Regions from separate parts of the Pseudogulbenkiania sp. AW2-16 genome, predicted to be linked through region 1. Evidence: riboswitches for the same ligand, from Rfam matches in the RefSeq annotation. Region 1 holds a riboswitch; each other region holds the start of a gene.
What was found. Region 1 has a riboswitch for glycine ahead of gcvT (glycine cleavage system aminomethyltransferase GcvT). Riboswitches for the same ligand answer to the same signal wherever they lie in the genome.
Positions count from the first base shown of each region.

Region 2: another riboswitch for glycine. It lies ahead of glyA (serine hydroxymethyltransferase); the one in region 1 lies ahead of gcvT (glycine cleavage system aminomethyltransferase GcvT).
Region 3: another riboswitch for glycine. It lies ahead of gcvH (glycine cleavage system protein GcvH); the one in region 1 lies ahead of gcvT (glycine cleavage system aminomethyltransferase GcvT).

Region 1 is NZ_CP157668.1:1,952,353-1,961,941, forward strand. It holds gene ABKF58_RS09545 (chemotaxis protein) at 1-713, opposite strand, end outside; gene ABKF58_RS09550 (chemotaxis protein) at 761-1,705, opposite strand; gene ABKF58_RS09555 (sensor histidine kinase) at 1,906-3,051, shown strand; gene fdxA (ferredoxin FdxA) at 3,266-3,589, opposite strand; partial or broken gene gluQRS (tRNA glutamyl-Q(34) synthetase GluQRS) at 3,674-4,577, shown strand; glycine riboswitch at 4,717-4,812, shown strand; glycine riboswitch at 4,832-4,939, shown strand; gene gcvT (glycine cleavage system aminomethyltransferase GcvT) at 4,971-6,059, shown strand; gene gcvH (glycine cleavage system protein GcvH) at 6,156-6,542, shown strand; gene gcvP (aminomethyl-transferring glycine dehydrogenase) at 6,641-9,496, shown strand.
Region 2 is NZ_CP157668.1:3,915,758-3,925,346, reverse strand. It holds gene glyA (serine hydroxymethyltransferase) at 1-1,172, opposite strand, end outside; glycine riboswitch at 1,427-1,515, opposite strand; gene cobA (uroporphyrinogen-III C-methyltransferase) at 1,779-2,519, opposite strand; gene ABKF58_RS18875 (c-type cytochrome) at 2,770-3,195, shown strand; gene ABKF58_RS18870 (cbb3-type cytochrome c oxidase subunit I) at 3,241-4,686, shown strand; gene ABKF58_RS18865 (cytochrome c oxidase subunit 3 family protein) at 4,800-5,390, shown strand; gene ABKF58_RS18860 (cytochrome C oxidase subunit IV family protein) at 5,548-5,808, shown strand; gene ABKF58_RS18855 (CbbQ/NirQ/NorQ/GpvN family protein) at 5,818-6,624, shown strand; gene ABKF58_RS18850 (hypothetical protein) at 6,626-7,021, shown strand; gene ABKF58_RS18845 (nitric oxide reductase activation protein NorD) at 7,024-8,859, shown strand; gene ABKF58_RS18840 (cytochrome D1 domain-containing protein) at 8,985-9,589, shown strand, end outside.
Region 3 is NZ_CP157668.1:3,037,667-3,047,255, reverse strand. It holds gene ABKF58_RS14935 (methylenetetrahydrofolate reductase) at 1-209, opposite strand, end outside; gene lipA (lipoyl synthase) at 310-1,284, opposite strand; gene gcvT (glycine cleavage system aminomethyltransferase GcvT) at 1,288-2,412, opposite strand; gene glyA (serine hydroxymethyltransferase) at 2,573-3,829, opposite strand; partial or broken gene gcvP (aminomethyl-transferring glycine dehydrogenase) at 3,886-6,751, opposite strand; gene gcvH (glycine cleavage system protein GcvH) at 6,763-7,137, opposite strand; glycine riboswitch at 7,364-7,450, opposite strand; gene ABKF58_RS14905 (DUF7230 family protein) at 7,927-8,085, shown strand; gene ABKF58_RS14900 (helix-turn-helix domain-containing protein) at 8,249-8,548, opposite strand; gene ABKF58_RS14895 (EAL domain-containing protein) at 8,962-9,589, opposite strand, start outside.

The DNA of each region.
Region 1 (9,589 bases):
TGGTGGCGATTGGCCAGCGCTTGCAGCCGTTCCCAGGCTTCGCGGCCATTGCTGGCCTGCTGGAACTTGATGCGCATCTTTTCCAGCACGCCGGTGATCTCCTTGCGCGCCACCACCGAATCGTCGACAAAGAACACGTACTGATCGGCTTCCATTTGGGCGGTAGGCAGCTCGGGCAGGCGCGGCTCGCCCACCACGCTGGCCAGGATCTGTTCCACGTCCAGAATCGATACCAGCTTGCCATCTTCCAGTTCGGTGATGGCCGTGATCAGGTTCATGCCGCTGGCCGAAGCCACTTCGCCAGCCGTCGCGGCACTGCCCGACATCATGTTGTCGGGTGAGCGCACCTTGTCCCAGTCGACGCGGATGATGCGGTCTACTGAGTCGACCAGGAAGGCCTGGGTGCTTTTGTTGAATTCGGTGACAATCATGGTTTCATACTTCTTGGCCGGATCGTTGGCACCGATGAAGCGGGCGAGCGAGATGATCGGGATGATGTTGCCGCGCAGCGAGAGGACGCCTTCCACCCCGAACGGCATGTTCGGGGTCTTGGTGATGGTCGGGGTCTGCGATACTTCGCGGACCTTGAAGACGTTGATGCCGAAGGTTTCCCGCGTGCCCAGCGAGAACAGCAGGATCTCCATCTTGTTGGAGCCGACCAGCTTGGTGCGGGCATCGATATTGGCGAGCAGGGTAGCGTCGGTGGCTGGCATGTCAAACCTTTCCCGATTTCTTTTTGAGTGCGGTCGTCAGTGGTGCGTTACTTGCCGATGTGCAGCATTTCGCGCAGCTTGATCGCCAGTTTTTGGGCTTCGAACTTGGAAACGTAGGAGTCGACACCGACCGATTCGCCGAGCTTCTGGTTGGAGTTGCCCGACAGCGAGGAGTGCATCAGCACCGGAATGCCGGCAAAGCGCGGGTCGCTCTTGATGAGCTTGGTCAGCATGTAGCCGTCCATTTCCGGCATTTCCACGTCGGTCAGTACCAGGTTGACGATGTCACAGAGCTTGCGGCCGGAGAGGTCGGCCTGGGCGGCCATCCGCTGGAGTTCGTCCCAGGCGCGCATGCCGTTGATGGCGTAGGCGTACTTGACGTTCATGGCTTCCAGGGTGCGTTCGATCTGTTTGCGCGCGACGACCGAGTCGTCGGCGAAGAAGATCATGCGCTCTTCCTTGATCGGCTCGATGTTCAGGAAGTGATGGGCGTCGTCGGTGAGCGAGGTCTCGGCCAGGACTTTCTCGACGTCCATCATCATGACCAGGGTGTTGTTGAGCTCGGTTACGGCAGTGACTAGCCCGCCCATGCGGTTGGTGATCATTTCCGGTGGCACGCGCATGGCCGACCAGTCGAGCCGCAGGATGGTGTCGACGGCCTCGACCAGGAACCCCTGGGTGTGACCGTTATATTCGGTCACGATCATGATTTCGGGTTTCTTCTCGGTGACGATGCCGGCGTACTTGGCCAGATCGATGATGGGCACGAGTGCGCCACGCAGGCTGACCATGCCTTCCACGGAAGACGGCATTTCTGGCGCGGAGGTGATTTCAGGTGTGCGCATGACCTCGCGCACCTTGAAGACGTTAATCCCGAAAACTTCCTTGCGCCCGGTTCGTTGATCTTCTCCGAGGGAGAACAACAGGATTTCGAGCTTGTTGGTGCCGGCGAGCTTGGTGCGGGCATCAATCTTTTTAAGAAGTTCTGACACGGAAACCTCCGCTGCATCATGTTTTTTGGGAGTATCGTTTGGAGTGTCGATACGCCCGTTATTAGGGGTGTCGGGGGCCACTGGCTCCGTCCATTACGGCAAATGTACCCCAGATTGGCTTAACCGGTTTGGATAATTATCATACTGATTAATCAGTTTTTACAAATGTGTTGTGGTGAATGACAAAAACTGTTTCAAACTTGCACGACCAGCAAACACTGGAGCAGGCGTTTGCCCAGTTCAATGCCGTTTCCGGCCAATTGATCGATGCCTACAACCAGCTGCAGGGGCAGGTCAATGTGCTGAATGCGCAACTGGACGAGGCCAATAACGAGCTTAGGCGTCAACTCTCGAATAACGCGGCGTTGGCCGAGCGGCTCGGCATGTTGCTGGAGGCGCTGCCGGCCGGCGTGGTTGAGTTGCTGGTCGATGGTCGGGTGCAGACTGAAAACTCCGCCGCCGAGGCGATGCTGGGGGCGTCGGTGCGGGGACGGTCATGGCCGGAGGTGCTGGCCGGCTTCCAGCCGACCGACATTGATAACACCTTCTTGTTACCGCGTTGTGGCGAGCAGCCACCGCGCCGCATCACGCTGCAGTACCAGGACCTGCCGGAATTGGGCGGGCAGATCGTGCTGCTGCACGACGTCACGCACCTGCACCAGCTCTCGAGCGAGCTGGCGCAGCAGCAGAAACTGGCCTCGATGGGCAGCATGGCGGCGTCGCTGGCGCATCAGCTGCGTACCCCGCTGGCGACCGCCATGCTCTACACCGCCAACCTGCGCCAGCCGAGTCTGGGCGAGGCGGAGCGAGAGCGCTTCATCGACAAGAGCCTGGCCCGGTTGAAGGCGCTGGAAGGGCTGATCCAGAACATGCTGAGCTTCGTCAGGGGGCAGGTGAGCGAGCTCGAGCTGCTGGACGTGGCCGGGTTGCTGGAAGAAGTCCGTGCCGTGGTGCAGCCTCATTACGCCGCGCGGGCGGTGCGGCTGGACTGTGACTTTGCGCTGGGCGAGCCGGTGCGGGTGGCGGGAGATCGCAAGGCGCTGGTGGGAATCCTGGTCAATCTGCTGGAGAACGCGCTGCACTTTTCCGTAGAAGGCCAGTGCGTGGAGCTGGGCGCCCGGCTGGAGGGCGGCGCAGTGCGGCTATGCGTGGTCGACGAGGGCCCGGGGCTGGGCGACGAGTTGCTGGAGCGGGTGTTCGAACCGTTCTTTACCACGCGCTCCGGGGGAACCGGGCTGGGGCTCGCCATCGTCAAGAAAGTGGTGGAGGAACTGCACGGCAGCGTGTGTGCGGGCAACCGCGAGGGCGGGGGCGCCTGCTTCGAGGTGCGGCTGCCGCTAGCGTGAGCCGAGCCGCTTGCCGTCCCCGCGATCACGGCTATGGGCACTGGTCGTGGTGTGTGCACCGTACAGGCAGGATGGCGAGGGCTTGCCGGGCCAATCTCTGCGTGTAAATCCATCGCTGAGCCAATTCAAAGATTGGCACGCAGGGATTTGTCCGGCGAAGGATTCGCATGCGAGTGCAATAACGCCAGCAGGGTTTTGCCTGATGGCCCCTTAATTATTCTTCCAGATACTGGGTCTTGCCGGTGACCTTGGCCCAGTCTTCGTGATCCGGCAGGGGGTCCTTCTTGGCGGCGATCACCGGCCAGACCTTGGACAGCCGGTCGTTGATCTCGATGAAATGCAACTGGTCGGCCGGCACGTCTTCTTCGGCGTAGATCGCTTCGACCGGGCACTCGGCGACGCACAGGGTGCAATCGATGCATTCGTCCGGGTCGATGGCGAGGAAATTGGGGCCTTCATGGAAGCAGTCGACCGGACAGACATCGACGCAGTCGGTGTATTTGCATTTGATACAAGCTTCGGTTACAACGTAGGCCATTGCATTTTCCTTTGGCGATTTGGGCGCTGACACTCAACAGTCTAGCCAATTTTGCCATCATTTGATTTTCCCGGCTGTTTTCCGATGATGTCTGGCTTCGCTCCCTCCTTGCCCTATCGTGGCCGTTTTGCCCCCAGTCCGACCGGTTTATTGCATGCCGGTTCGTTGACCACCGCCGTCGGCAGCTATCTGGAGGCGCGCACGCGCGGCGGCGTCTGGCTGTTGCGCATGGAGGACCTCGACCCGCCGCGCGAGGTGGCCGGCGCTGCTTCGGCCATCCTGCAGACGCTCGAGGCGCTGGGTTTCGAGTGGGATGGCGCTGTGGAATACCAGAGCCGGCGCCACGAGCTGTACCGCGCCGCGCTGGACCAGTTGGCCCGCGATGGCACTGGCGTACGCCTGTGGCTGTACGCGCAAGGAGATCGCGGCACACGCCCGCCGCGGGGTGGACGGCTACGTCTACCCGGGAACCTGCCGCAACGGCTGCGTGGCGGGGCGCGCCGGCCGTGCCTGGCGGCTACGCGTGGCACCGGGCGAGACGGTGTTCGTCGATCGCTTGCAGGGCGAGTACCGCCAGGATCTGGAGCGCGACATTGGCGATTTCGTGCTGCTGCGTGCCGACGGCTTCTGGGCCTACCAGCTGGCGGTGGTGGTGGACGATGCCGCGCAGGGCGTCACCGATATCGTGCGCGGCGCCGACCTCTTGGTGTCGACGCCGCGCCAGATCGCCGTGCAGCGGGCGCTGGGAGTGTCTACCCCGAGTTACTGCCACTTGCCGCTGATGGTCAACGCGGCCGGCGAGAAGCTGTCCAAGCAGACGCTGGCGCCGGCGATTGCCCCGGCGGCAGCGGCAGCGGAGCTGCGCCGTGCGTTGCAGCGTCTCGGGCATGTGCCGCCGAACGAATGCGGCAGCCTGGCCGAGTTGTGGGCCTGGGCGCGCGGGCATTGGTCATTGGACAAGGTGCCGGCCGGGCCGGTGACGGTGTGAGCCGGGCTTCGGCCAACTTGGTCGGGGAAGGGCTGCTGTTGGTTATTGTGTGGGGAAGTAACGTGGCGCTGCGCCTACATAATCGCGGCATGCAGCCGCGTGCGGCTTGCCAGACCGGCGGCCAGCGCCGATAATCTTGCCCCATCTAGCAGGAGAGAGTGGCCGCGCAAGCCGGCCGCCGCCGAAGGCGCAAGTGCACCCGCAATCGCTCAGGCAAAAGGACTGCGAGGATCGGGCCGTCGTTCCATGGGCGGCCCGCCGAATCTGGAGAGCGGCGCCTGGTTCCAGGCGCCCACCGAAGGGGCTAACGGCTGGTGCTGCACCAGTCGGAAAATCTCAGGTGTAGGGACAGAGGGGTGTATAGAAGGATGAACGCACCCTGAAGGACTCCGCATGACGGCCCCGAAACGTACCCCCCTGTTTGACGAACACCTCGCCGCCGGCGCCAAGATGGTCGATTTTGCCGGCTGGGAAATGCCCATCCATTATGGCTCGCAGCTGAAAGAGCACGAGCAGGTGCGCAGCGACGCCGGCATGTTCGATGTCTCCCACATGACCGTGATCGACATCACCGGTGCGGACGCCAAGGCCTGGCTGCAGAAGCTGATCGCTAACGACGTCGCCAAGCTGGGCTTCGAGGGCAAGGCACTGTATTCCGGCATGCTCAACGCCGACGGCGGCGTGGTGGACGACCTGATCGTCTATCTGACTTCGTACGGCTACCGCATGGTGGTCAACGCCGGTACCACCGACAAGGACCTGGCCTGGATGGAGCAGCAGAAAGCCGGTTTCGATGTGACGCTGAAGGTGCGTCGCGATCTGGCCATGCTGGCCGTGCAAGGCCCCAACGCCATTGCCAAAGTGTGCTCGGTGAAGCCGACGCTGGCAGACGCTATTAAATCTCTGAAAATCTTCCAGGGCTTGCCTGCAGGCGACTGGTTCTTTGCGCGAACCGGCTATACCGGCGAAGACGGCCTGGAAATCATGGTGCCGGCCACCGAGGCGCCGGCCTTCTTCCGCGAATTGCTGGCGGCCGGCGTGGCGCCGATCGGTTTGGGCGCGCGCGACACGCTGCGTCTCGAAGCCGGCATGAACCTGTACGGCCACGACATGGACGAGACCGTGTCGCCGCTGGCGGCCGGGATGGGCTGGACCATCGCCTGGGAACCGGCCGAGCGCGACTTCATCGGCCGTCAGGCGCTGGAAGCGCAGAAAGCCGCCGGCGTCGCGATGAAGCAGGTCGGCCTGGTGCTGGAAGGGCGCGGCGTGCTGCGCGAGGGGCAGAAGGTGGTGGTCGAGGGCGCCGGCGAAGGCGTCATCACCAGCGGCACTTTCTCGCCGACGCTGAAGCATTCCATCGCCATCGCCCGCGTACCGGCTGCGACCGGCGAGACCGCCCAGGTCGATCTGCGCGGCACGCTGACCGAGGTGCGCGTGGTCAAGATGCCGTTTGTTCGCAACGGCAAAAAAGTCTTTAATTAAGCCGAGTATCCGGACTGAGTGGAGGCGGGCCAGGCCCGCTTCCGGACGGGGCGGCAAGGCCCCGTCATCAACCTTTTCTACATTGGAGATGCAGTAATGAGCCAAATCCCCGCCGAATTGAAATACGTATCCAGCCACGAATGGCTGCGCCTGGAAGCAGACGGCACCGTGACCGTGGGCATTACCGAACATGCCCAGGAACTGCTGGGCGACATCGTGTTCGTCGAGCTGCCGAAAGTGGGTGCCGTGCTGGGTGACGGCGAACAGGCTGGCGTGGTGGAGTCGGTGAAGGCCGCTTCCGACGTGTACGCGCCGATCGAAGGCGAAGTGGTGGCCGTGAACGGTGAACTGGAAGCCGCGCCGGAACTGGCCAACAGCGAGCCGTACGGCCAGGGCTGGTTCTTCAAGGTCAAGCCGAGCAATGTCGCCGACCTCGACAAGCTGCTCAACGCCGAACAGTACGCCCAGGAAATCGGCGCCTGATCGAGCCGAACCGGCCTCGCGTCCCAGGGCGCGAGGCTTTTGTTTTATGGGGCCGGCGGCGCCGGCCCATAGTCCTCTTGCATCCGGATACTTGCAACATGACACTCTCTACCCTGTTTAACCACAACGAATTCATCGAACGCCATATCGGCCCGTGCGAGACCGAGAAGGCCGAGATGCTGGCCTACGTCGGCGCCGGCTCCTTCGAGGACCTGGTGGCCCAGACCGTACCGGCCAACATCCGCTTCAACCGCGCGCTGGACCTGCCGCCGGCGCAGCGTGAAGCCGACGCGCTGGCCGACCTGAAAGCGGTCGCCAGCAAGAACGTGGTGAACAAATCCTTCATCGGCCTGGGTTACTACCCGGTGCTCACCCCGGGCGTGATCCTGCGCAACGTGCTGGAAAACCCGGGCTGGTACACCGCCTATACCCCGTACCAGGCCGAAATCGCCCAGGGCCGCCTGGAAGCGCTGTTGAATTTCCAGCAGATGATCATCGATCTCACCGGGCTGGAAATCGCCAACGCCTCGCTGCTGGACGAAGCCACTGCCGCCGCCGAAGCCATGGCTATGGCGCGCCGCGTGTCCAAGTCCAAGTCCGAGCAGTTCTTCGTCGACAGTCGCGTGCTGCCGCAGACGCTGGACGTGATGAAGACCCGTGCCGAGTACTTCGGCTTCGAACTGGTGCTGGGCCATCCGGAAGAGGCCGGCAACGGCGACTACTTCGGCGCGCTGTTCCAGTACCCGGGCGAATCCGGCGAACTGTTGGACCTGACCCCGTACATCGCCGCGGTCAAGGCCAAGGGCGCGCTGGCCATCGTTGCGGCCGACGTGATGGCGCTGGTGGCGCTGAAGTCGCCGGGCGAAATGGGCGCCGACGTGGCGGTGGGCAACACCCAGCGCTTTGGCGTGCCGATGGGCTTCGGCGGCCCGCACGCCGCCTACTTCGCGTTCAAGGACGAGATGAAGCGCTCCGCTCCGGGCCGCATCATCGGCGTGTCGGTCGATGCCAAGGGCAAGACCGCGCTGCGCATGGCGCTGCAGACCCGCGAGCAGCATATCCGCCGCGAGAAGGCCAACTCCAATATTTGTACCTCGCAGGTGCTGCTGGCCAACATCGCCGGCATGTACGCCGTGTACCACGGCGCCGAGGGCGTGAAGCGCATCGCCGCGCGCATCCATCGCCTGGCGGCCATCTTCGCCCACGCGGTGAAGGCGGCTGGTGGCAAGCTGGTGTTCGACCGCTTCTACGACACCGTGCAGGTCGACTTGGGCGCCGATGCGGCCAAGGTGTACGCCGCCGCGCTGGCTGCCGGCATCAACCTGCGCGACGCCGGCAACGGCGTGCTGGGCGTGGCTTTCCACGAAGCCGCCAGCGAAGCCGACCTGGCTCAGCTGATCGAGATCTTCACCGGCAAGCCGGCCGACGTTGCCGCACTGGATGCCGTCGCTGCCGACGCCATTCCGGCTGGGCTCAAGCGCGAATCCGCCATCCTGTCGCACCCGGTGTTCAACACCCACCACAGCGAACACGAGATGCTGCGCTATCTCAAGAAGCTGGAAAACCGCGACCTGGCGATGAACCACTCCATGATCAGCCTCGGCAGCTGCACCATGAAGCTCAACGCCACCAGCGAGATGATCCCGATCACCTGGCCGGAATTCGCCAACATGCACCCGTTCGCCCCGCGCGATCAGGCCGCCGGCTATCTGGAAATGATCGAGGCGCTGCAACAGCAGCTGCTGGCCATCACCGGCTTCGACGCTATCTCGATGCAGCCGAACTCCGGCGCGCAGGGCGAATACGCCGGTATCCTGGCGATCCGCCGCTTCCACGCCAGCCGTGGTGAAGCGCACCGTAACGTCTGCCTGATCCCGCAATCCGCGCACGGCACCAACCCGGCTACCGCGCAGATGCTGGGCATGCAGGTGGTGGTGGTGAAGACCGACGACAACGGCAACGTGGACATGGCCGATCTCCGTGCCAAGGCCGAGCAGCATGCGGCCAACCTGGGCGCGCTGATGATCACCTACCCGTCCACCCACGGCGTGTTCGAGGAAGGCATCAAGGAAATCTGCGAGATCGTGCACGCGGCCGGTGGCCAGGTGTACATGGACGGCGCCAACATGAACGCGCAGGTGGGTCTGACCCGCCCGGCCGACATCGGCGCCGACGTGCTGCACATGAACCTGCACAAGACCTTCTGCATCCCGCACGGCGGCGGCGGCCCGGGCATGGGTCCGATCGGCATGAAGTCGCACCTGGCGCCGTTCATGGCCAACCACGTGGTGTCCGAAGTACCGGGCGCCGTGGCCGGCCAGAGCGCGGTTGCCGCGGCACCGTTCGGTTCCGCGTCGATCCTGCCGATCTCCTTCATGTACATCCGCATGATGGGCGCGGAAGGCATGAAGCACGCCACCGAGATGGCGCTGTTGAACGCCAACTACCTGATGAAGAACCTGTCGGCGCACTACCCGGTGCTGTACACCGGCCGCAACGGTCGCGTGGCGCACGAGTGCATCATCGACCTGCGTCCGCTCAAGGCGGCGTCCGGCATCACCGAGGTGGACGTGGCCAAGCGTCTGATGGACTACGGCTTCCACGCCCCGACCATGAGCTTCCCGGTGGCGGGCACGCTGATGATCGAGCCGACCGAGTCGGAATCCAAGGCCGAGCTGGACCACTTCATCGCCGCGATGGTGGCCATCCGCCAGGAAATCGACAAGGTGCAGAACGGCGTCTGGCCGCTCAACAACAATCCGCTGGTGAATGCGCCGCACAGCAAGGCCGACATCGCCGCCGACTGGGACCGTCCGTACAGCCGCGACGAGGCCTTCTTCCCGCTGCCGTACGTGCTGGACAACAAGTTCTGGCCGAGCGTGAACCGCATTGACGACGTTTACGGCGACCGCAACCTGGTGTGCAGCTGCCCGTCGGTCGAAGAGTACGAGTAAGCGTCAGGCGCTGTCGCAGCCGGTGTGTCGCACCGCTTCGGCCAACCTTTGACGGCAAACGGCTCCCCATCGCGGGGAGCCGTTTTTGTTTGC
Region 2 (9,589 bases), 2.0 Mb from region 1:
TCGAGAATGTCGCAGATCCAGCCTGCCACGCGCTCCACTTCGGCTTCCTTGAAGCCGCGCGTGGTGACGGCCGGGGTGCCGATGCGGATGCCGCTGGTGACGAACGGGCTTTGCGGGTCGTTCGGCACGGCGTTCTTGTTGACGGTGATGTGCGCCGCGCCCAGTGCCGCGTCGGCTGCCTTGCCGGTCAGCCCCTGGCTGATCAGCGACAGCAGGAACAGGTGGTCGTCCGTCTTGTTGGACACCACGCTGTAACCGCGGTTCTGGAACACCGTGACCATGGCGCGGGCGTTGGCGATGACCTGTTGCTGGTAGGCCTTGAACTCGGGCTGCTGCGCCTCGAGGAAGGCCACCGCCTTGGCGGCGATGACGTGCATCAGCGGGCCGCCCTGGATGCCGGGGAACACCAGCGAGCTGAACTTCTTCTCCAGCTCCGGGTTGCTCTTGCACAGGATCAGGCCGCCGCGCGGGCCGCGGAGGGTCTTGTGGGTGGTGGTGGTGACGACGTCGGCGAACGGCACCGGGTTCGGGTACAGGCCGGCGGCGACCAGGCCGGCGACGTGCGCCATGTCGACGAACAGGTAGGCGCCGACGCTGTCGGCGATCTGGCGGAAGCGGGCGAAGTCGAGCACCAGGGAGTAAGCCGAGAAGCCGGCCACGATCATCTTCGGCTTGTGTTCTTCGGCCAACCTTTGCACTTCGTCGTAGTCGATCTCGCCGGTGTCCGGGTTGAGGCCGTACTGCACCGCGTGGTAGATCTTGCCGGAGAAGTTGACCTTGGCGCCGTGGGTGAGATGGCCGCCGTGCGCCGGGCTCATGCCCAGCACGGTGTCGTGCGGTTCCAAGAGCGCCATGTAGACGGCGGCGTTGGCCTGCGAGCCGGAGTGCGGCTGCACGTTGGCGTAGTCGGCGCCGAACAGCTGCTTGGCGCGGTCGATGGCGAGCTGCTCGACCACGTCGACGTGTTCGCAGCCGCCGTAGTAGCGCTTGCCGGGGTAGCCTTCGGCGTACTTGTTGGTGAGTTGCGAGCCCTGCGCCTGCATCACGCGCGGGCTGGTGTAGTTTTCGGAGGCGATCAGCTCGATGTGATCTTCCTGGCGCTGGCGCTCGGCCTCCAGCGCGTTCCACAGGGCGTCGTCGAAGCCGGCAATCTGCATATCCTGGGTAAACATGTGCTGTCCTTGTTGTTGCAGGGCCGGCGGCCAATGGCGGCCGCCGCGTGCCCGGTCGTTGGTGTCGACCTGTGGCCCGCACGGGCGAGGGAAGGGGTAAAGGGCGGGTGCAACGGCACGGACGCGGGTCCCCATCCGACACAGGTCAGATGACGCCCCCTCTGTCCTTTTGCCTGAGAGATTACGGCGGGGTGACGGGCACCCGGCCATGCTTCCTTCGGCGAGGCCTCACGGGCCTACTCTCCAGAGAGCCGAACGACATTGCGGTTCTTTTGCCTGAGAGTTTCTGGGGCGATACCCCTTCGGCGCCACCGCTCAAGGTGGTCTCTCCCGCAATGTTTGACGCGGCTGGTGCCGAATCTAGAGATGCCGCCGCAGCCTGTCAACGTGATTCGTCACGCGCCGGCGGCGGCACGGACGCGGCGCAGCGGGCAGGGTGTCGGCGGTGCCCGCCGACACGGGGAGCCGGCGGGGAGAATAGTCGCTTTGGTGACGAAACTGGTCGGCTGTTGAGCTGCCGAGCCGCTACCGCCGGGCCGATGCGCACCGGCCCTGCTCGGGGCCGGTGTCGGGTCGATGCAACACTTCCGGCGCGTGCCGGCAGGCTCATGCCGGCGCGGCTGCCACGGTGGCTGAGGCGGCGCTCAGCGTCGGGTAGAGCCGCACCACCTCGCCGATGATCAGCAAGGCTGGCGGACGCACGCCGGCCGCCGCGATGCGTGCCGGCAGGGTGGCCAGGTCGGCGCTGACGATGCGCTGCTGCGGCGTGGTGGCGCGCTCGATCACGGCGGCGGGGGTGGTGCCGGGGCGGCCGTGGCGCATCAGCTCGGCACAGATGCGCGCCGCTTCGGCCAGGCCCATGTAGATCACCAGGGTTTCCTCGGCGCCGGTGTGGCGCGTCCACTCGAGTTCGTCTTCGCCGTCGCGGCGGTGGCCGGTGACGAAGCTCACGCCTTGGGCGTGGTCGCGGTGGGTGAGCGGGATCAGCCCGCGCGCCGCGGCACCGCAGGCGGCGGTGATGCCGGGGATCACTTCGCACGGAATGCCGGCCTCGGCCAGCGCCTGGACCTCTTCGCCGCCGCGGCCGAACAGGAACGGGTCGCCGCCCTTGAGGCGCGCCACGCGCCGGCCCTGGCGTGCCTGGCGGATCAGCAGGGCGTTGATCTCGCCCTGCGGCAAGGTGTGGCGGCTGGCTTCCTTGCCGACGTCAATGCGCCAGGCCGAGGGCGACGCCAGTGCCAGCACGGCGGGGTCGACCAGGTGGTCGTACAGCACCACCTCGGCTCGTTGCAACCGGGCCAGTCCCTTGACCGTGATGAGTTCCGGATCGCCCGGTCCGGCGCCGATCAGGCAGACCGTGCCGGGGGGAAGTCGTCGTTGGCGGAGGCGGTCTGAGCGGCGCTGGTGGCCGCTGTCGAGAGGGGGGAGAGGCGGGGTGGTTCATGCGGACTCCTGCAGCAAGGCGATGACAATGGCGCAAGTGTAGGAATGGCGCGGCCGGGAAATCGTTGATTCGCATCAATGTCGTAAACATGTATCGCCCATACAGTTTACCCCAGGCACCGGGTGTTTCCGGTGATATGTGATAGGAGGCCGTATGAGCGCCAGCTTCACCAAGTCGACCGCCCGCAATATTTTCTATGGTGGGGCGGTGTTTTTCTTTCTGTTGTTTCTTGCATTGACGTTCGATACCACCCAGGCGCTGCCCAAGCGCGACAACCGCGTCAACCTGACCGAGCAGGTCGCACGCGGCAAGAACATCTGGGAGACGCGCAACTGTATCGGCTGCCACACCCTGTTGGGTGAGGGCGCCTACTTTGCGCCGGAACTGGGCAACGTCTACCAGCGCCGCGGACCGGAGTTCATCAAGGCCTGGATCAAGGGTCAGCCGACCGGCGCCCCGGGTCGTCGCCAGATGCCGCAGTTCCATCTGACCGACGGCGAACTGGACGACCTGGTCGCCTTCCTCAAGTACAGCTCCGAGATCAATACCAACAACTGGCCGCCCAACATCGAAGGCTAAGGCTGCCGAGCGGGATGAATTCTTGTCAGATTTAGGGAGATTCGCATGAGTACCTCGACCACGGCGGTTCTCGACACCCCTCGGGGTGTGGAGGAACACGCCGCCACCCGGCTGAAATACCGCTCGCAGGCGGTAGCCAAGCCTTACTTCATTGCCGCCATCGGGCTGTTCTTCGGCCAGATCGTGTTCGGCCTGATCATGGGCCTGCAGTACGTGATCGGTGATTTCCTGTTCCCGGAAATTCCGTTCAACGTGGCGCGCATGGTGCACACCAACCTGTTGATCGTGTGGCTGCTGTTCGGCTTCATGGGCGCCGGTTACTACATGATTCCGGAGGAGTCGGAACGGGAGCTGCACAGTCCTAAACTCGCCATCATCACCTTCTGGGTGTTCCTGGTGGCGGGCGCCCTGACCATCGTCGGCTACCTGTCGGTACCGTACGCCACGCTGGCCCAGCTGACCCACAACGAAATCCTGCCGACCATGGGACGCGAGTTCCTGGAGCAGCCCACCATCACCAAGGTGGGGATCGTGCTGGTGGCGCTGTCCTTCCTCTACAACCTGTCGATGACCGTGCTGTCCGGCCGCAAGACCAGCGTCAGCCTGGTGATGATGCTGGGGCTGTGGGGCTTGGCGATCTTCTTCCTGTTCTCGTTCTACAACCCGACCAACCTGGTGCTGGACAAGTACTTCTGGTGGTACGTGGTGCACCTGTGGGTGGAAGGCGTGTGGGAACTGATCATGGGCGCCATGCTGGCCTTCGTGCTGATCAAGGTGACCGGCGTCGACCGCGAGGTGGTGGAGAAGTGGCTGTACGTGATCATCGCCATGACGCTGATCTCCGGCATCATCGGCACCGGTCACCACTACTACTGGATCGGTACCCCGGGGTACTGGCAGTGGTGGGGCTCGATCTTCTCGGCGATCGAACCGATTCCGTTCTTCATGATGACGCTGTTCGCCTTCAACATGGTCAACCGTCGCCGTCGCGAACACCCGAACAAGGCCGCCGTGCTGTGGGCCCTGGGGACCGGTGTGATGGCCTTCCTCGGCGCCGGGGTGTGGGGCTTCCTGCATACGCTGGCTCCGGTGAACTACCTGACGCACGGCACCCAGCTCACCGCCGCGCACGGTCACATGGCCTTCTACGGTGCCTACGCCATGGTGGTGATCACGATGATCTCCTACACCATGCCCAAGCTGCGTGGTCGCGAGGCCAACAGCCGCGGCGCCCAGAAACTGGAGATGGTGTCGTTCTGGCTGATGACCCTCGCCATGGTGGCCATCACGCTGTTCCTGACCGCCGCCGGCTACGTGCAGGTGTCGCTGCAGCGCATGGGTACCACGCCGATGCCGTTCATGGCCGCTCAGGACCATGCCGCGACCTACTACTGGCTGCGTGAAGCCAGCGGTGTGGTGTTCTTCATCGGTCTCGCGCTCTACATCATCAGCTTCTTCGTCAAGGGCAAGACCGACGAAGCCGCCCACTGAGTGTGTGTAGCTAAAGGCGGCCCGGGGGGATTCGGGTCGCCTTTTTTTATCGGAAGCCGGTTTGGCCCGCTGCGTGTGCGATGCGGGGCCGGGCCGGATCCTGGGAGGCAAATATGAACCAGAGCGTAACCCTGTCGGCTTCGGCCAACCCGCGCGAGGTGCCGGGCGATCTGGCGATGTGGTTCTTCATCCTCGCCGAGCTGCTGGTGTTCGGGGTGTTCTTTCTCGCCTACGGCTATGCCCGGGCGCACGACCCTGCCACCTTCGTCGCCGGCCAGCGCCAGCTGGCGCTGGGCGTGCCCACCGTCAATACCCTGCTGCTGATTGCCGGCAGCGCCAGCGTGTCGGCGGCGGTGCGGGCCTTCGTGCTCGATCGCCAGCGCACCGCCCGCCGTCTGCTGTGGCTGACCGTGGCGCTGGGAATGGGCTTCGTGGTGCTCAAGTGCGGCGAGTTCGCCGGAAAGTTCGCCGCCGGCATCACGCTGTCGAGCGACACCTTCTGGATGTTCTACCTGTCGCTCACCTTCTTCCACTTCCTGCACGTCATCCTCGGCATGGTGATCGTCGGTGCCGTGGCAGTGTACGCCCGCGACGGGCGCTACCGGCCGGGCCAGCTCGCCGGTGTGGAGACCGCCGCCGCCTACTGGCACATGGTGGACCTGGTGTGGGTGGTGCTGTTCGCGCTGGTGTACGTGGCACGTTAGAGCCTGTCCACGATCGTGTTGCACGTCCCTGATCGGGACGCCATGGCGTAGCCCAGCCGAGGGCCACCCGCGACACATCCTGAACCGGTTCTGAGTGATTTTTATTGCTTGCCCTTGGTCAAGGTGAGGCCGGGGCCCGACGCGTAAGTTGATGACTATGAACGCTTTGAGAGATTTCCCTACCGTCTGGCGGGTGTGGCTGTGGTTGACCGCGCTGACCCTGCTGGCGGCTTTTCTTGCTGACGCTCACCTCACCCCCGGCCACCTTGCGCTGGCGGCGTTGTCGGTGGCCTGGCTCAAGGGCCTGGCCATCGTCGAGCACTACATGGCCCTGCGCCACGCCCCAGCCTGGCTGCGGCTGACCGTGCACGGCTGGCTGGCGCTGGTGAGCGCCGTGTTGATTTTTAGTTTCCTGTGAGAGAACGCCATGAACGCACCCACCGTTTCGGCCCAGCTTGATGTTCCTTTCTACCAGCCGGTCGGCTCCGAATGCGAGCTGTTCGAGGCCGCCTGGCGTCAGCAGCTGCCGGTGCTGATCAAGGGCCCCACCGGCTGCGGCAAGACCCGCTTCGTCGCCCACATGGCGGCGCGCCTCGGCCTGCCGCTGATCACCGTGTCCTGCCACGACGACCTGACCGCCGCCGATCTGGTCGGCCGCCACCTGATCGGCGATGGCGCCACCTACTGGAGCGATGGCCCGCTCACCCGCGCCGTGCGCGAGGGCGGCATCTGCTATCTCGACGAAGTGGTCGAGGCGCGCAAGGACACCACCGTGGTGCTGCACCCGCTCACCGACGACCGCCGCATCCTGCCGATCGAGCGCACCGGCGAGGTGCTAGAGGCCTCGCCCGACTTCATGCTGGTGGTGTCGTACAACCCCGGCTACCAGCACGTGCTGAAGACCCTCAAGCCGTCGACGCGGCAGCGCTTCGTGGCGATGTCCTTCGACTTCCCGCAGCCCGAGGTGGAGCACGCCGTGGTGGTGCGCGAGAGCGGCATCGACGCCGGGCGCGCCAAGCAACTGGTGACGCTGGCGGGCCAGCTGCGCCGCCTTACCGGCTACGACCTGGACGAATCGGTCAGCACCCGCCTCCTGGTCTACGCCGCTAAGCTGATGGCCGCCGGCATGGCACCGCTCACCGCCTGCCGCACCGCGTTGGCCGAGCCGCTGACCGACGACGCCGACACCCTGGCGGCGCTCCTGGCCGTCATCGACACCCAGTTCGCCGCCTGACATGGGCGACGACGAACGGCAGGACGAACAGCACAAGGTGGTGCTGGCCCACGCGCTGTATCTCGCCAACCTGCTCTTGGCCCCCGGCATCGCCTTCCTGTTGCTGTGCTGGTGCCGCCGGCGCTGGCGCGGCCAGGCCACGCCCAGGTTGGCCGAAGCCCTGCACCAGTCCTGGGGGGCCTCCTGGCGCGCCGGCATGCTGCTGGTCCCGCTGGCGCTGAGCGGCCTGCTGCTGGACCCGTCCCGCGCCGCCGGCTGGCTGCCGCTGATCCTCTCCTTCCTCGCGTTGCACGCCGTGCTGGCGCTGATGGGGATCGCGGCGCTGGCCCGGGTGCTGGCCGACCAGCCTTTCTGCTACCCGCTGCCCGGTTTGTGGCGGCACCGTCAGGAGCATTGACGATGGAAGATATTGTCGGAGGCTGGTGGGACCGGCTGATCACCCGCGCCGCCTACCGCGGCCACCCGCAGGCGGCAGTGACGCTGGCCGGCGTGACCCGGTTGGCGCCGCCGTTTTTCCGTGCCATGGGCGGCGACCCGGCGCTGGTGCTGCGCTCCACCGTCGGCACCGAGCACGGCGCGCGCCGCTCGCTGCTCGAGCGCGTGGCCGGCATCGGCGAGAAGGTGGAACTGGCCTGGAGCGACCGCCGGGCGCTGTATCTGCCGGAGAAACTCGATCTGTTCCCGTCCGCCATGCTCAACCGCGCGCTGTACTTCTGGCTCATGGCGCTGGCCGCCGAGCCGGCGCCGCGCGGCGACTGGCTGACGCGCAACCGCTTGGCGACGCAGCGTTGCACGGCACGCATGCCCGGGCTCGCCGCCAGCTACCACCAGCTGGTGGGCGCCTTGCTCGCCTTGCGCCCCGACCCGGCGCGGCTGTCGGCGCCCGAGGCCGCGGTGGAGCAGGCCATCCGCCGGGCGCTGCAGCACCCCGAACGCGAGGTGGCGTTGCCCGAGGTCAAGCGTCCGCCGCAGCCGGTGCCGCTGTGGCTGCACCCGGCGCCGCCCACCGGCGCCGAAAATGGCGGCGCCGCGGGGGAGTCCCCGGCCGACGACGACAGCGAGCACAAGGCGCGCGAGAGCGCGCAGAAGCGCCGCCGCTACCGCGCCCAGCGCATCGTGCCGGAGGACAAGAAGGACGGCATGCTGATGGTGTTCCGCGCCGAAAGCCTGTTCACCTGGGACGAGTACGTCAAGGTCAACCGCCACAACGACGAGGATGAAGACGAGGACAACGCCGCCGCCGCCGAGGACATGAACAAGCTCAGCATCGCCGCCGACAGCAAGACGCGCGGCAGCCGCCTCAAGTTCGACCTCGACCTGCCCTCCGCCGAGTACGACGACACCCCGCTCGGCCCCGGCCTGCTGTTGCCGGAATGGGACTGGAAACGGCAACGGCTGATCGACGACCACTGCCGCCTGCTGCCGATGCACCCGCGCGACGCCAGCCCGGCGCCGCTGCCGGATCGGCTGCTGCCGCTGGCACGGCGGCTGCGCCGCCAGTTCCAGGCGCTGGCGCCGGAACGCACGCGCAAGAGCGGCGAAACCAACGGGCCCGACATCGACCTCGACCGCGTCATTCGTTTCATGGCCGAACGCCAGAGCGGCGTGGCGCAGGGCGAGCCGGGGCTGTACCAGGCCTGGCCGCCGGGCGAGCGCAACCTGGCCTGCCTGCTGTTGGCCGACCTGTCGCTCTCCACCGAGAGCTGGGTCGGGGAGGCGGGCCGCGTGATCGACGTCATCAAGGACAGCCTGCTGCTGTTCGCCGAGGCGCTCTCGGCCAGCGGTGACGCCTTCGGCCTCTACGGCTTCTCGTCGCTCAAGCGCCACGAAGTGCGCTACCTGCTGTTGAAGGACTTCGCCGACGCCTTCGACGACGCCGCGCGCGGCCGCATCATGGCGCTGCGTCCCGGCTACTACACGCGCATGGGCGCGGCGATCCGCCAGTCGGCGCGCATCCTCGTGCAGCAGCCGGCGCAGCGGCGCCTGCTGTTGATCGTCTCCGACGGCAAGCCCAACGACATGGACCACTACGAGGGACGCTACGGCATCGAGGACACGCGCCAGGCCATCCTCGAGGCGCGCCGCGACGGCGTGACGCCGTTCTGCGTCACCATCGACCGCGAGGCCGGCGACTACCTGCCGCACCTGTTTGGCAGCCGCGGCTACGTGGTGGTGCAGCGCGCCGAGACCCTGCCGCAGGTGCTGACCACGCTGTATGCGCAGCTGACGCGCTGAGAGCGAAAAGGTTCACCCCTTTTGCATATTTGCCTGAGCAAGCGTTGACGCGCATCAAGGAGGGGGAGGGGCGGCAGGCCGATGATGCCGGTGTCAATTCCTTACCCTTCAAAGGAGTATGCACCATGAGCACACCGAGGATGTCCGTACTGGTCAAGAGAGCCGTCATGGCGGCGTTGCCGCTGGCAGTGACAGCGGCGTTCGCCGCCCCTCCCGGCGCCAGCGCGCCGGAACTGGCCTACCAGGCTGGCGGCTCGCCCCTGGCCGGCCAGGAGATGCACCAGAACATCAATCCCAAGGCCCCGCCGATGACCAAGGCGGAATTCGCGCAGGCACGCCAGATCTACTTCGAGCGCTGCGCCGGCTGTCATGGTGTGCTGCGCAAGGGGGCGACCGGCAAGCCGCTGACCACCGACATCACGCTGGAGCGCGGCACCGAGTACCTGAAGACCTTCATCAAGTACGGCTCGCCCGCCGGCATGCCGAACTGGGGCACCTCGGGCGAGCTGTCCGATGCCCAGGTCGACCTGATGGCGCGCTACGTGCAGCAGGAACCGCCGACCCCGCCGGAATACTCGCTGGCCGACATCGAGAAGACGCGCAAGGTGCTGATCCCGGTCGACAAGCGTCCGACCAAGAAGATGAACAAGTACAACCTCGACAACCTGTTCTCGGTGACGCTGCGCGACAGCGGCGAGATCGCGCTGATCGACGGTGACAGCAAGCAGAT
Region 3 (9,589 bases), 1.1 Mb from region 1:
CCCGACAGGTGCGGCGCCACGGTGTGGCCGGCCTCGTGCAGCTGCCCGACCAGGTCCAGCGTCCGTTCACGCGTGCAGCCGCCGGCCCCGTAGGTGACCGAGAAATACTCGGGGCCGAGCGCCGCCAGACGAGGCAGCGCCCGCTCCAGTTGCCGCGCGCTCTGCGGCGAGGTGGGCGGGTAGAGCTCGAGACTGAAGGGTATGGACATGCAACGCTCCTTATCAAAATACGGGGTGTCGTGACGGTGTGGGTCGCCACGGCCGGCGAGGCGACGGCACCCGGCCCAGGCCGGGCGCCGTTTGACACAATCAAGCCACGATATCGCCCCTGGCCTGCAGATCGGCATGGTAGGAAGAACGCACCATCGGCCCGGAAGCCACCTGGCCGAAGCCCAGCGCCAGCCCCAGCTCGCGCAGCTCGGCGAATTCGGCCGGCGTAACGAAGCGCTTGACCGGCAGATGGTGACGCGTCGGCTGCAGGTACTGGCCCAGCGTCAGCATCTCGACGTCGTGCGCGCGCAGATCGCGCATCACCTGTTCCACTTCCTCCCGCGTCTCGCCCAGCCCCAGCATCAGCCCGGACTTGGTCGGCACGTCGGGAACCGCGTAGTGGAACTCCTGCAGCAGCTTGAGCGAATGCAGGTAGTCGGCGCCGGGGCGCGCCTCGCGGTAGAGCCGGGGCACCGTTTCCAGGTTGTGGTTGAACACGTCGGGCGGCGTCGCCTCCAGGGCGTCCAGCGCGATGCCCAGGCGGCCGCGGAAGTCCGGCACCAGGGTCTCGATCTTGAGCGCGGGGTTGAGCCGGCGCGCCTCGCGGATACAGGCGGCGAAGTGCGCGGCGCCGCCGTCGCGCAGGTCGTCGCGGTCGACCGAGGTGATCACCACGTACTTGAGCCGCATCGCCGCGATGGTTTCGGCCAACCTTTGCGGTTCGGCGGCATCGAGCGGGTTGGGGCGGCCGTGGCCCACGTCGCAAAACGGGCAGCGGCGGGTACAGATGTCCCCCATGATCATGAAGGTGGCGGTGCCGTGGCTGAAGCATTCGCCGAGGTTGGGGCAGCTCGCTTCCTCGCACACGGTGTGCAGTTTCTGCTCGCGCAGCACCTTCTTCAGTTCGACCACCTCGCGCGAGCCGGGAAAGGCGGCGCGAATCCACGCCGGCTTGCGCTGCATCTGGCCCGGCTCGGTCGCCACGACCTTGACCGGAATGCGCGCCATTTTCTCCGCGGCGGAGAGTTTGGTCCCCGCCGCCAGCGGGGCCTTGTTCGGGACGAGGGCGTTCACGGCTCAGCTCCGGTAGTAGCGTTGCGGCACGAACGGCGTCTTCGCCACTTCCACCGCCACCGGCTTGCCACGCACCATGGCGAACAGGGGCGTGCCCAGTGCGGCGTGCGCGCTAGCCACGTAACCCATCGCCAGCGGGGCGCCCAGGGTCGGGCCGAAGCCGCCGCTGGTGACCTTGCCGATGGTGTGGCCGTCGGCGTCGACGAGCTCGGCGCCTTCGCGCACCGGCACCTTGTCCTTCACCAGCAGGCCGACGCGCTTGCGCTGGGTGCCCTCGGCGATGTGCCGCGCCACCACGGCGGCGCCGGGATACCCGCCGGCGCGTTCGCCGTCGGGACGGCGCGCCTTCGAGATCGCCCACAGCAGGCTACCCTCGATCGGCGTGGTGCTCGTGTCGATGTCGTGGCCGTACAGGCACAGGCCCGCCTCCAGCCGCAGCGAGTCGCGCGCGCCCAGGCCGATCGCCTGTACTTCCGGCTCGGCCAGCAGCAGGCGCGCCAGCGCTTCGGCGTGGTCGGCCGGCACCGAGATCTCGTAGCCGTCTTCGCCGGTGTAACCCGAACGGCTCACGTAGCATTCCACGCCGGCCAGTTCGACCCGGGTGCAGTGCATGAAGGTAAGCTCCGCCACCGCCGGCGCGTGGCGCGCCAGCACGGTGGCCGCGGCCGGGCCCTGCAGCGCCAGCAGGGCGCGGTCGTTCAATTCCACCACCTCGCAGCGGTGGCCGATCTTGCTCTTCAGGTGGGCGATGTCCTGCGCCTTGCAGGCGGCGTTGACCACGACGTAGAGCACACCGCCGCCGAAGTTGGCCACCATCAGGTCGTCGAGAATCCCGCCGTCGTCGTTCGTGAACAGGGCGTAGCGCTGCAGGCCGACCGGCAGGTCGATCACGTCGATCGGCACCAGCGTTTCCAGCGCGGCGGCGGCCTCGGCGCCGATCAGCTTGACCTGGCCCATGTGCGAGACGTCGAACAGCCCGGCGGCGGCACGGGTGTGCTGATGTTCCTTCAGGATGCCGAGCGGATACTGCACCGGCATCTCGTAGCCGGCGAACGGCACCATCTTGGCGCCCAGCTCGACGTGCAACGCGTAGAGCGGGGTGCGGGAAAGCGTTTCAGTGTGGCTCATGCTGAGCTCCTTGATTCTCAAACACGCGGCGACCTCGCCACCGCATGCGGATTTCTTCGTTGGGGCACCGGATGCCGCCTGCCTCGCCGGACGGCATGCTCAGCCAGCGGCGCACGGCGCCGACGTTGGCCGAAGCAGGGTCTCCGGACCCTCCGTTCCGTTACCGGCGGTACACCGGAAAGGCGGCGCACAACTGCGCCACCTGGGCGCGCACCGCGGCGATCACCTCCTCGTCGCCGAGGTGGTCGAGCACGTCGCAGATCAGCGTCGCGGTGCGTGCCGATTCGCGCTCGGTGAAGCCGCGCGTGGTGATCGCCGGCGAGCCGATGCGGATGCCGCTGGTGACGAACGGGCTTTGCGGGTCGTTCGGCACGGCGTTCTTGTTCACCGTGATGTGCGCCCGGCCCAGCGCCGCGTCGGCATCCTTGCCGGTGATGCCCTTGTTGATCAGCGACAGCAGGAACAGATGATCGTCAGTGCCGCCGGACACCACTTCGTAGCCGCGCTCCTGGAATACCGTGACCATGGCGCGGGCGTTGGCGATGACCCGTCGCTGATAGTCTGCGAATTCCGGCAGCAGCGCCTCTCTAAAAGCGACAGCTTTTGCCGCAATTACGTGCATCAGCGGGCCGCCCTGGATGCCGGGGAACACCAGCGAGCTAAACTTCTTCTCCAGCTCCGGGTTGCTCTTGGCCAGGATCAGGCCGCCGCGCGGGCCGCGCAGGGTCTTGTGGGTGGTGGTGGTGACGACGTCGGCAAACGGCAGCGGGTTCGGATAGAGCCCGGCGGCGACCAGGCCGGCCACGTGCGCCATGTCGACGAACAGGTACGCTCCCACCGAGTCGGCGATTTCACGGAAGCGGGCGAAGTCGAGCACGCGGGCGTAGGCGGAAAACCCGGCCACGATCATCTTCGGGCGGTGTTCTTCGGCCAACCTTTGCACTTCGTCGTAGTCGATCAGCCCGGTGTCCGGGTTGAGGCCGTACTGCACGGCGTTGTAGAGCTTGCCGGAGAAGTTGACCTTGGCGCCGTGGGTGAGGTGGCCGCCGTGCGCCAGGCTCATGCCGAGCACGGTGTCGTGCGGCTGCAGCAGCGCCATGTAGACCGCGGCGTTGGCCTGGCTGCCGGAGTGCGGCTGCACGTTGGCGTAGTCGGCGCCGAACAGCTGCTTGGCGCGGTCGATGGCGAGTTGCTCGACCACGTCGACGTGCTCGCAGCCGCCGTAGTAGCGCTTGCCAGGGTAGCCTTCGGCGTACTTGTTGGTGAGCACCGAGCCCTGCGCCTGCATCACGCGCGGACTGGTGTAGTTTTCGGAGGCGATGAGTTCGATGTGGTCTTCCTGGCGCTGGCGTTCCGCCTCCAGCGCGGCCCACAGTTCGTCGTCGAAGCCTTCGATGTGCATGTCTTGGGTATACATCTGCATTCTCCTCTGGCGCGGTTGCCGCCGGAGCGGCAACCGTCGGCCGGGCAGGGTCAGTTCGGGTAGTCCGACAGCGGCGGGCAGGAGCACACCAGGTTGCGGTCACCATGGACGTTGTCGACACGGCTCACCGGCGGCCAGTACTTGTTCGGCGCCGAGCGCGCCACGCCGTGCGGATACACCGCCTGCTCGCGCGAATAGGCGTGTCCCCATTCGCCCACCAGCTCGGCCGCCGTGTGCGGCGCGTGCTTGAGCGGGTTGTCGTGCGCATCCAGCGTGCCGGCCTCCACCGCGGCGATCTCGCCACGAATCGCGATCATCGCGTCGATGAAGCGATCCAGCTCGGCCTTCGACTCCGACTCGGTCGGCTCGATCATCAGCGTGCCGGCCACCGGGAAGCTCATGGTCGGGGCGTGGAAGCCGAAATCGATCAGACGCTTGGCCACGTCGTCCACGCTGATGCCGCTGGCGTCCTTCAGGGGGCGCAGGTCGACGATGCACTCGTGCGCCACGCGCCCGTTCGGCCCGGTGTAGAGGATCGGGTAATGCGGCGCGAGGCGGCTGGCGATGTAGTTGGCGTTGAGGATCGCCAGCTCGGTGGCGCGCTGCAGCCCTGCCGCCCCCATCAGCGTGATGTAGGTCCAGGTGATCGGCAGGATGCTGGCGCTGCCGAACGGCGCCGCCGACACCGCGCCGCCGCCGGCGAGCCCGCCCTGGCGATGGCCGGGCAGGAACGGCGCCAGATGCGCCTTGACGCCGATCGGACCGACACCCGGACCGCCACCACCGTGCGGAATGCAGAAGGTCTTGTGCAGGTTGAGGTGCGACACGTCGCCGCCGAAGCTGCCCGGCTGCGCCAGGCCCACCAGCGCGTTCATGTTGGCGCCGTCGATGTAGACCTGGCCGCCGTGCGCGTGCACCACGTCGCAAATCTCGCGCACGCGCTCTTCGAACACGCCGTGGGTGGACGGGTAGGTGATCATGATCGCGGCGAGATCATGGCTGTGCTGCGCCGCCTTCGCCTTCAGATCATCGACGTCGACGTTGCCGGCGTCGTCGCACTTGACCACCACCACCTGCATGCCGACCATCTGCGCCGAGGCCGGGTTGGTGCCGTGCGCCGAGGAGGGGATCAGGCACACGGTGCGCTGCCCCTCGCCACGGCTGGCGTGATAGGCGCGAATCGCCAACAGGCCCGCGTATTCGCCCTGCGAGCCGGCGTTCGGCTGCAGCGACACCGCGTCGTAGCCGGTCACCGCGCACAGCATCGCCTCCAGCTCCTGCGTCAGCGCACGGTAGCCCTCGGCCTGCTCGGCCGGCGCGAACGGGTGCAGCCCGGCGAACTCGGGCCAGGTGATCGGCAGCATCTCGCTGGTGGCGTTGAGCTTCATGGTGCAACTGCCCAGCGGGATCATGGTGCGATCCAGCGCCAGGTCCTTGTCGACCAGCGCGCGCAGGTAGCGCAGCATCTGCGTTTCCGAGTGATGGCTGTTGAACACCGGGTGGGTGAGGAAGGCGCTGCCGCGCTTGAGTTGCCCCGGCAGCGCATCCGGCGTGGCCGCCTCCAGCGCGGCAAAATCCGGCACCGGCTTGCCCTGGGCAAAGATCGCCCACAGCGTCGTCACGTCCTCGGCCGTGGTGGTCTCGTCCAGCGCGATACCGAGGCGCTGCGCGTCGATGACACGCAGGTTGATCGAGTAGGAGCGGGCGCCGGCATGCAGCGCAGCGGTCTGCGCGCCACTGTCGACGGTCAGCGTGTCGAAGCAGTACTCGGTCGGCACGCTGTAGCCGAGCTGGCGCAGGCCGGCCGCCAGGGTCACGGTCAGCCGGTGCACGCGCCGGGCGATGGTGCTCAGCCCCTGCGGGCCATGGTAAGCCGCGTACAGTCCGGCGATGTTGGCCAGCAGCACCTGCGCGGTGCAGATGTTGCTGGTCGCCTTCTCGCGGCGGATATGCTGTTCGCGCGTCTGCATCGCCAGCCGCAGGGCAGGGCGGCCGTGCGCGTCGATCGACACCCCGACCAGACGGCCCGGCATGCTGCGCTTGAAGGCGTCGCGGGTCGCCAGGTAGCCGGCGTGCGGGCCACCGAAGCCGAGCGGCACGCCAAAACGCTGCGTGGTGCCGATCGCCACGTCGGCGCCAAATTCGCCCGGCGGGGTCAGTAGCGTCAGCGCCAGCAAGTCGGCGGCCACCACCGCCAGAGCGCCCTTGGCATGCGTCGCGTCGATCACGCCCTGGTAATCGTGGATGTCGCCGAACGTGCCCGGGTACTGCAGCAGCACGCCAAAGCAGTTGACACCGGCCAGATCTCGGCGCGGGTCGCCCACCACCACCTCGATGCCGATCGGCTCAGCGCGGGTGCGGAGGATCTCGATCGTCTGCGGATGGCAGTCGGCCGCCACGAAAAACACCGGGCTCTTCGATTTGGCCAGACGCTGGCAGAAGGTCATCGCCTCGGCCGCCGCCGTGCCTTCATCCAGCATCGAGGCGTTGGCGATCTCCATGCCGGTGAGGTCGGCGACCATGGTCTGGAAGTTGAGCAGCGCCTCCAGGCGGCCCTGCGAAATCTCCGGCTGGTACGGGGTGTAGGCGGTGTACCAGTGCCGGGTTCTCCAGCACGTTGCGCTGGATCACCGGCGGGGTATGGGTGTCGTGGTAGCCCATGCCGATGAACGACTTGAACACCTTGTTGCGGCTGGCGATATCGGCCAGCTTTTGCACCGCCTCGGCTTCGGTGCAGCCCGCACCGAGGGCCAGCGGCTCGTGACGGCGAATCGCCGCCGGCACCACTTGCCGGATGAACTCGTCCAGCGAGCCGACATTCAGTTCAGCCAACATCTCGGCCTGTTCACCGGCATCCGGGCCGATGTGGCGGCGCACGAACAGCTCGCGCTGCGTGAGGGAATCAAACGTAGCCATGACCAATCCCCCTATGCGCCGATGTAGGCGTGGTAGCCGGCGGCATCCATCAGCCCGGCCAGTTGCTCCGGGTTGTCGATACGCATGCGGAAGAACCAGCCCGCGCTCTCCGCCGCCTCGTTCACCAGGCTCGGCTCGTCGGCCAGCGCGTCGTTGACGGACACGACGGTGCCATCCACCGGAATCTTGATCTCGCCGGCGGCCTTGACCGATTCGATGGTGGCGGCTTCCTCGCCCTGGGCGAAACGGTCGCCCTCCCGGGGCAGCGCCACGTAAACCAGGTCGCCCAGCAAGTTCTGGGCGTAGTCGGTGACGCCAACGGTGGCGCAGCCGTCCGCCTCCAGGCGCAGCCATTCGTGGGATTCGGTGTATTTGATGTCGCTCATTGCTCTCTCCTGACAGGGTTGCGTGAAGTGAAACGGGCCAACGCAAGCCTGGAGTACAACGGCGAAAGCAGGGGACGATCGGGGGATCGGCATCCGGACTTTAGCGGGGCATTCCAGGCGGCGTGAGCCTGATGCCCCCTCTGTCCATTTGCCTGAGAGATTACGGACCCGGACGGGAACGCTTTTCCTTCGGCGAGGCCTCGTGGGCCTACTCTCCAGAGAGCTAGTCGATGCGGCAGTCCTTTTGCCTGAGAGTTTCTGGGGCGATTCCCCTTCGGCGCCGCCACATGGCGGTCTCTCCTGTCACATCCCGATAGCTTGATGCCCAATCTAGAGGAGGGGTTCCGGGACTGTCAACAGCAAAACACCCGCGCCACCGAGGCCCGATACGCGGCACCCGTCGCGCACCGCCGCCGATAGCTGGCGCAAACCCAGACCAGACGGGCCTCTCGGCATCAAAGGCCCGGCCCGATACTTCAGCATTTGGCGAAGTACATATCTGAACATTGCTATTCAACACTCGCCCCGCAACAGCGGACATGGAGACGCGCGACCGTTCTCGAGGGGGGGCGACACTCACCGTCTGCCCAGGTAAAGACCATCGTGAAGACGAGCCGGGCATGAGGTTTCAGCGGCCCATGCATCACGTCAGGTGCGGACAATCCCGAACACCGGGACGGCCTCGTCGCCGTTCGAAAAATTGACACACTCGGGGAACGGAAAACCGGTGGTGCAGTCTACTCATTCGTCTGTCGAGAGAGCACCCTCGACTCAACTGGAAGGAACCCGATGGCCAAACCACCACGCACCAACCCGGTAGCCAAATTCGCACAACGTCTGCAGCGCTGTGCCACCTTTACAGACCGGAAGAAGCGAGCCAGGCAAGGCTATGCCAAGCATAAGAAACAGGCGGGAAGTTTTACTCTCCCGCCTTTTTTATTGACCTGAAATCTGGCGTCAGCCACGAGTCCAAAGTCCGACTCCACACGACTCCTGCCCGGCTTGTAATGCCTTGCCTTGCCAACATGGGCAAGGGGGATCTGCCATATCCGGACTTCAGATGTCAGCTATCAGGCCAGGCTGTAGCGCGCCTGAAAACCAACGCGACAAATCACTGCTCTTCACGTGATGTCGCCGATACCGCCTTCTTCAAACTTTCGTACAAATCTGGAAATTGTGTCTTGAGAAGACCGATGACCTCCATGTCCTCACGGTTGATGACGGCAAGGTCAACTTGCTCGATATGCACCAGGCGGAACAGTTCCCGCACCGGGCGCGGCATGTTTCGGCCCGACTCGTAGCGCGACCCTCCAGATTGAGTGACGCCGATCAGGCTCCAGAATTGCACCTGGTTCAGCCCTCGCTTCAGACGAACTTCGCGAGGATGAGGTAGGGCTTTGTGCGATGTCATCAGTGGGCTCCTGTTTATGGGTGCCGCAATGATAAATGGGGAGTGAGCAGTCTCACCTCAGGCAAATTGCAAATATTTGTTAACAAATATGCCATTTATTTAATAACACTCGCCGCAAACACCGTTTCTCGATCGTCCACGCGATACCAAATAAACCGGCCGCAGCGACCCCGAGCAAGCTCGCTGGGTGTAACAACGCGGTCTCAACGGCAGACCATCCTGGCAACAGGATGAATCAACAAGCGACAAGGCGACGTGTACGGCATGGCGGCGGCAAATAGGCACAGTCGCCAGGGAAAATACCGGGAGAACCGCTATCAGACGGCTCCGCCCGATACGGAGAGGGCACGGCTCCTGCCGGGTTTGGCGTGAGGGGCCAAACCCTTGGATGCCCCCCCCTGAGGCCGGGCCGTTCAATGAGCGGACTCAGTCGCTGGCACGGGTGGGATGAAATTCTCAACCCACTCCTGGAAGGCTTCGGCCGGCATCGGCTTGGCGATGAAGTAGCCCTGAGCGTAGTCGCATCCCAGTCGGGACAGTTGCTCCCAGTGCTCCTGGGTTTCAATGCCTTCGGCCACGGTTTTGCGGCCCAGATCACGTACGAGATCGATGGTGGAGCGCACGATCATCGCCGAGTCTTTGCTGCGGGTCATGTTCGCCACGAATGACTGGTCGATCTTGATATAGTCCACCGGCAACTTCTGCAGATAGTTCAATGAAGAATAGCCAGTGCCAAAATCGTCGATATAGAGCGGAATGCCCCCAGCGTGCAGGCTATGTAGAATACCAAGCGCCAATTCGGGATCTTCCATGACGGAACTCTCGGTGATTTCCACCTCCAGCCAGCCAGGTCCAATCCCACGGGCAGCCTGCCACAGGCGGATCTTGTCCAACAGACTCTCATCATGCAGACTGCGTGCCGACAGGTTGACGGCAATGGGAACGGCGCAGCCTCGGGCATGCCAGCTTTGCAACAAATCAAGCGTGGCACCAATGACCCACTCCGTCAGTGGGCGAATCAGGCCGGTATGCTCAGCCAAA